2 regions of the Cereibacter sp. Soil_C_27 genome follow, and region 1 is predicted to be linked to the other one. Evidence: riboswitches for the same ligand, from Rfam matches in the RefSeq annotation. Region 1 holds a riboswitch; the other holds the start of a gene.
The links. A riboswitch is a leader RNA that binds a small molecule or an ion and turns the genes downstream of it on or off. The one in region 1 is predicted to bind thiamine pyrophosphate.

Region 1 (3,320 bases):
CGCCGCGCAGGTCGGGCAGGATGTCCCGCGCCGCCGTGCCGCGACAGTCGATGACGCTGCCTTCCGCCGCGCTGTCCGTGGTGAAGCGCACCCCCAGTTCCTTGGCCCGCGCCACCAGCGCGGCCAGCGCCGCCTGCGGGTCGAGATGCGCCTCTTCGGCGAAGAACAGCCCGCGCGAAAAGCGGCCGGCCAGCAGCGGCTCGATCTCGGCGACCTCCTCGGCGCTGAGCAGGCTATGCCCGGTGGTGCGGCGGGCGAAGCGGTCAAGCTCCGCCCGGTCGCGCCCCAAGGCCACCACCAGCGTGCCGTTGCGCGTGACCTCGGCGCCTTGCGCCTGCCACCAGTCGACCGCCTTCAACCCTTCGCTGACCACGATCTCTTCCGCCGTCTCGCCCTCGCAGCGCGGAGCGAGCATGCCGCCCGCCCACCAGCTGCATTGATGCGGGCCGGGCAGGCCGAGCGGATCGTGCACGGTGACGGTGGCACCGCGCCGGGCGAGCTCCACCGCCGTGCAGAGCCCCATGACGCCCGCGCCAAGGATGTGGTGATCGGTCATTGCCAAACCTCATGAAAATGGTGAACGGGACCGTGGCCCGCACCGATGCCCAGACGGTCGGCTGCGGCGATGGCGGCATGCAGCCAGCCATGGGCGCGGGTGATCGCCTCGGGCAGCGCAAGCCCCCGCGCCAGCCCGGCGGCGATGGCGGAAGACAGCGTGCAGCCGGTGCCATGGGTGTTGCGGGTTGCAAGGCGGGGGGCGGAGAAGCTGAGGATGCGCCCGTGCGTCATCAGCCGGTCGGTGCAGACGGGGCCCGGGGCATGGCCGCCCTTCATAAGGACAGCGTGAGCGCCAAGCTCCCGCAGCGCATGGCCCTGGGCGATGATCTCGTCCGGCGTGGCGGCCTCGGGCTGGCCGAGCAGGCGCGCGGCCTCGGGCAGGTTTGGGGTCAGCAGCGTGGCGCGCGGCAAGAGCAGCGCCCGCAGGGCTGCGATGGCCTCGGCCCGCAGCAGCACGTCGCCGGATTTCGCCACCATCACCGGGTCGAGCACCACCGGCCCGGCGTAACCCGCCAGCGCCCCGGCCACGGCCTCGATGATCTCCGGCGTGGCGAGCATGCCGATCTTCACCGCATCGGGCGGGATGTCGTCCAGACAGGAGGCGATCTGCGCCGCGACCAGCGCGGGGTCCAGCCCCGCCACCGCCTGCACCCCGAGCGTGTTCTGAGCGGTGATCGCGGTCAGCGCCGAGGTGCCGTAGACGCCGAGGGCGGAAAAGGTTTTCAGATCGGCCTGGATGCCGGCACCGCCGCCGGAATCCGATCCGGCGATGGTCAGGGCCACCGGGCTGCGCAGGTCTGTCTCTTCGGGCATCGGCCCCTCCATCGCGACACGGAGGGGGAGGGGCATGGGGCATTCTGCTGTGCAGACTCGGCCTGACCCTTCCGTTCCCTCCGCCGGTATTAACCGGATCAGGTTCGATGGGTTAGCTTTCGCCTCTCAGCCCTTGCGGGCACCCCAACGGAATGGAGAAAGGCTAGCGGCAGGTTTTCCTGCGCGCAAGCCCCGTTCTGCCGCACCCTGTCGCCGGGCGCGGGCGGTCAGTCCACCATCTTGTCGGCGAAGAGCGCCCAGTCGGCCTCGGTGAAGCTGTCCTTGGCGAAGTTGCGCTGGTGCCAGTAGGGGTAGAGCATCGGGATCGCCGAGACCTCGTTCAGCCGGGCCAGTTCCGCCTCGCTTAGCTTCAGCCCGACCGCCCGGAAGTTGGCGGTGAACTGCGCCTCGGTGCGCCCGCCGATCACTGCCGAGCTGACGGCGGGACGGGTCAGCACCCAGGCCAGCGCCACCTGCGCCGCCTCGACCTCATGCGTTTCGGCGATCTCCACCAGCACGTCGACGATGCGCCAGAGCCGATCCTCGTCGCGGATCGGCGGCTCGCTCCAGCCCTTGGCCTGCCGCGACCCTTCGGGCGCGGGTTGGCCGCGCCGGTGCTTGCCCGACAGAAGCCCGCCCGCCAGCGGGCTCCAGACCAGCACGCCGAGCCCCTGATCGACCGAGATCGGCAGCAGCTCGTATTCCGCCTCGCGTGCCTCCAGCGTGTAGTGGATCTGCTGCGTCACGAAGCGGTGGCGCCGGTCGCGCTCGGCCGCGGCCATCGCCTTCATCACGTGCCAGCCCGAGTAGTTCGAGCAGCCGATGTAGCGCACCTTGCCGTGGTTCACGAGCGTGTCGAGCGCCGCCATCATCTCGTCCACCGGGGTCGCGCCGTCCCATTCGTGCATGTAGTAGATGTCGATATGATCGCGCTTCAGCCGCTTCAGGCTGCGCTCGCATTCGCGGATCAGCGCATAGCGCGACACGCCCCGGTCGTTCGGCCCGTCGCCCATGGGCATCCGCGCCTTCGAGGTCACCAGCACCTCGTCGCCCCGCCCGGCCAGTGCCTCGCCGAGGATCTCTTCGGCGAGCCCGGTCGAATACATGTTCGCCGTGTCGAAGAGCGTCACCCCGTTGTCGATGCAGAGATCGGTCAGCCGTTTCGCTTCGGACACGCCCTGCGAGCCCACCATGCCGAAGGGCCCCGCGCCGCCGAAGGTGAAGGTGCCCATGGTCAACGCCGACACCTTCAGCCCCGAACGTCCCAGTCTGCGGTATTCCATCGTCATTCTCCTGCTGCGTGGGGTCGGGATGGTAGGGCCGCGGCGCCTCGTTACCAGAGCGGAGTGCCCGTCTGTCGCCCTGCCGCCCCATCCGCATAACTTTGCAAGGGTCCGCAGGACGCGGCGCCTTGCAGCTTGCGGCCATATGACCGCATATTCGCAGCGCCGATGCGGCGCATCCTCGCGCCTGAGCGCCGGGAATGAGAGGCTTCGATGAAACCGCCCCGCGTCAGCAGTTCCTTTACGGTTCAGATCCTCGTCGCGGTGCTCCTGCTCTGCCTCGCCGGGATCTCCGGGGCGGCCTATCTGCTGTTCTCCGCCATCGAACGTACCGATGCGGAGGCGAGTGCCCGGCAGATGCGGTTCGCCGCCAGCGGCCTTGCGGCGGAAGCGCGCGAGTTGCCGAAGCAGCAGCAGGGCTCGACCATATGGGACGAGGCGGTGGAACGGGTGCGGGCCGGAGACCGGGGCTGGATCGCAGCCAACCTGGGCGTCTGGCTCAATGAATTCTACGACATCGATCAGACCTATGTTCTCGCTCCCGACGGCACCCCCGTCTACGCCTCGGTCGGACGCAACAGCGTGCCGCCCGCGCATTATGCCGACGTCGCCGCCGAGCTTCAGCCGGTGGTGGACCGGCTGCGCGCCACGATGCGCAGCGTGAGC
Region 2 (3,320 bases), on a different contig from region 1:
GATGACAAAGATCACCACCGCCGCCCCCGGCAGCACCTCGCGCAGCATCGGCCGCTCCAGATGCCGGAACACATCGCCGGGGCCGAAGCCCAGGGAGGCCGCCAGCCGGAACCGCTCCGCCGGAATCGTCGCCCAGCCCTGCAGGATCAGCCGCACCGCCAGCGGCATGTTGAGAAACACATGCGCCAGCACCACCCCATGCAGCCCGTAGACCGACAGCACCGGCAGCCCCAGCGCCTCGAGCCCCTGATTGAGCAGCCCGGCCCGGCCGAAGACGGCAAGCAGCCCCAGCACCGCCACGATCACCGGCAACAGGAACGGCGCCCCCAGCAGTGCGATCAGCGCCCCCCGCCCGGCAAAGCGCCGCCGCGCCAGCGCCCGCGCCACCGGCACCGCCAGCAGCACCGAGGCCAGCGCCGACAGCACCGCCTGCCAGACGGTGAAGCGCAGCGCCGCCCAGTCGGCGGGCGCCAGCCGCAAGCCCCCGCCGCTCTGCAGCGCCACCACCGCCAGCGTGCCCAGCGTCAAGAGCCCCAGCGTCGCGGCGACCGCGCCTGCGGCTAGCGTGCCAGCGCGTTCCGCCATTCCTCCAGCGCCTCCTCCCGGATCGCCAGCGCCTCCTCCGAGGAGAACAGCAGCGATGCCTCGGGCCGCATCGATTCGAAGCCCTCCGGCAGCCCCGCCTCCGGCGTCTTCGCCGGATACATCCAGTTCGTCGTCGCCAGCACCGACTGGAAGGTTTCGCCCGTCATGAAGTCGAGAAACCGGTCGGCCAGCTCCGGCTGGTCGCTGCCAGCCAGCTTGCCCGCCACCTCGACCTGCAGGTAATGCCCCTCGGCAAAGCGCGCCGCCGCCTTGCTGTCATCCTCCTCCGCGATCAGGTGATAGGCAGGCGAGGTGGAATAGCTCAGCACCATGTCGGCCTCGCCGTTCAGGAACAGCCCGTAGGCCTCCGACCAGCCCGGCGTCACCGTCACGATATTGTCGGCCAGCCCCTGCCAGATCTCCGCCGCCCGCTCGCCATAGGCCGCCTTCACCCACATCACGAGGCCGAGCCCCGGCGTGGAGGAGCGCGGGTCCTGGATCACGATCTTCAGATCCGACGCCGCCAGCTCCTCGAACGACCCCGGCGGCGAGGCCAGCCCCTTGTCATGCACGAAGGCGAACCAGCCCCAGTCGAAGGGGATGAACTGCGGGTCGGTCCAGGTCACCGGCAGGTCGAGCGCGGGCATCTTGGCGTGCGGCGCAAAGAGCCCCGTCGCGGTGGCAGCAGCGGTCAGGTTGGTGTCGAGCCCCAGCACCACATCCGCGTCGGAGCGCGCGCCTTCCAGCTGCACCCGCGCCAGCAGCGCCGCGCCGTCGCCCGCCGCGACAAAGCGCAGGTCGCAGCCGCACTCGGCCTCGAAAGCCTTTTCCACCGCCGGCCCCGGCCCCCATTCGGAGATGAAGCTGTCATAGGTCATCACAGTCAGCACGGGGGTTTCGGCCGCAGCCATGCCGGCCGCCGCAAGAAATCCCGTGGCAAGTATCGGAGTGCGCATCTTCATCCTCTCTCACGACGGGCGGAGACGGGATGGAGATCGTCCATGCACCTTCCCTCCGCCGGTCTTAACCGGGTCAGGTTCAACGGGTCCGCTTTCGCATCTCAGCCACTCAAGGCACCCCGAGGTATCCCCGACCATACCGGGGCCCCAACCGTCCGCAAGGCGAAAAGATCGCGCGGGGGCCGCCCTGCCTGCGGCGCTTGGGCAAAATCCGGTTCCCCCGAGCCCCGGCTTGCCCTATGCCTTGGCCGCAAATCGCGGCCCAACTCGGGGCCTTGGCCCCAATCGGGGCCCGAAATCGGGGACTGCCTGCCATGAGCTTCAACACCTTCGGCCATCTCTTCCGCGTCACCACCTGGGGCGAAAGCCACGGCCCGGCGCTCGGCGCCACCGTCGACGGCTGCCCGCCCGGCGTGGCGATCGACGCCGCCGCGATCCAGCACTGGCTCGACAAGCGCAAGCCGGGGCAGAACAAGTTCACCACCCAGCGCAAGGAGCCCGACGAGGTGAAGATCCTCTCCGGCACCTTCGACGGCCTCTCCACCGGCACGCCGATCCAGCTGATGATCGAGAACACCGACCAGCGCTCCAAGGATTACGGCGAGATCGCCCAGGCCTTCCGTCCCGGCCATGCCGACATCACCTATCACCAGAAATACGGGCTGCGCGACTATCGCGGCGGCGGCCGCTCCTCGGCGCGCGAGACCGCGGCGCGCGTGGCGGCGGGCGGTGTCGCCCGCGCGGCGCTGGCGATGCTGGCTCCGCAGGTGAAGATCACCGGCTACATGGTGCAGATGGGCCCGCGGCAGATCGACCGCAGCCGCCTCGATCTGGCCGAGGTGGAGCGCAACCCCTTCTGGTGCCCCGACGCCACCGCCGCCGCCGACTGGGCCGCCTATCTCGACGAGCTGCGCCTGTCGCACAACTCCGTCGGCGCGGTGATCGAAGTGGTGGCCCAAGGCGTCCCCCCCGGCCTCGGCGCGCCGGTCTACGGCAAGCTCGACAGCGATCTCGCCTCCGCGATGATGAGCATCAACGCCGTGAAGGCGGTCGAGATCGGCGAGGGCATGGCGGCGGCCAGCCTCACCGGCGTCGAGAATGCCGACGAGATCCGCATGGGCAATGACGGGCCCATGTATCTGTCGAACCACGCCGGCGGCATCCTCGGCGGCATCTCCACCGGGCAGGATGTGGTGGTGCGCTTCGCGGTGAAGCCGACCTCCTCGATCCTCACCCCGCGCCGCACCATCACCATGTCGGGCGAGGAGACCGAGCTGATCACCAAGGGCCGCCACGACCCCTGCGTCGGCATCCGCGCCGTGCCGGTGGCCGAGGCGATGATGGCCTGCGTGATCCTCGACCACCTGCTGCTCGACCGCGGCCAGACCGGCGGCGTGCGCGGCCGGATCGGCTGAGACCGAAAAATCTTCAGAAGATTTTTCGGAAGGCTTTTCAGAAAAGCCTTCCCTTACACCCGCCCCGGCACCTTCGCCCATTGCACGGCAAGGATGCCCGCCGCCACGATCGCCACGCCCACGACATCCCAGACCCCGAGCTGCTCGCCCAGAAGCGCCCAGGCCACCAGCACGCCGAAGAACGGGTTCAGGAAGTGGAAGGTCGCGGCCCGCACCGCGCCGATCCGCGCCACCAGCATGAACCAGATCCAGGTCGCCATCAGCCCCGGCACCAGCGTCGTATAGGCAAAGGCCCAGACGAGCCGCGCCGACCAGGTCATCGCCCAGGTCTCGGTCAGCAGCGCCGCCACGCCCAGCACCG

Region 2: linked by a shared signal. The riboswitch ahead of thiB (thiamine ABC transporter substrate binding subunit) and the one ahead of thiD (bifunctional hydroxymethylpyrimidine kinase/phosphomethylpyrimidine kinase) in region 1 are both predicted to bind thiamine pyrophosphate.

The regions. Positions count from the first base shown of each region.
Region 1 is NZ_JBDGJD010000002.1:306,327-309,646, forward strand. Features, by position in the region: gene AC3A5Z_RS08405 (FAD-dependent oxidoreductase) at 1-556, opposite strand, end outside; gene thiD (bifunctional hydroxymethylpyrimidine kinase/phosphomethylpyrimidine kinase) at 553-1,371, opposite strand; TPP riboswitch at 1,430-1,528, opposite strand; gene AC3A5Z_RS08415 (aldo/keto reductase) at 1,599-2,654, opposite strand; gene AC3A5Z_RS08420 (putative bifunctional diguanylate cyclase/phosphodiesterase) at 2,868-3,320, shown strand, end outside.
Region 2 is NZ_JBDGJD010000004.1:510,993-514,312, reverse strand. Features, by position in the region: gene AC3A5Z_RS17295 (ABC transporter permease family protein) at 1-585, opposite strand, end outside; gene thiB (thiamine ABC transporter substrate binding subunit) at 561-1,541, opposite strand; TPP riboswitch at 1,578-1,676, opposite strand; gene aroC (chorismate synthase) at 1,859-2,959, shown strand; gene AC3A5Z_RS17280 (DMT family transporter) at 3,013-3,320, opposite strand, start outside.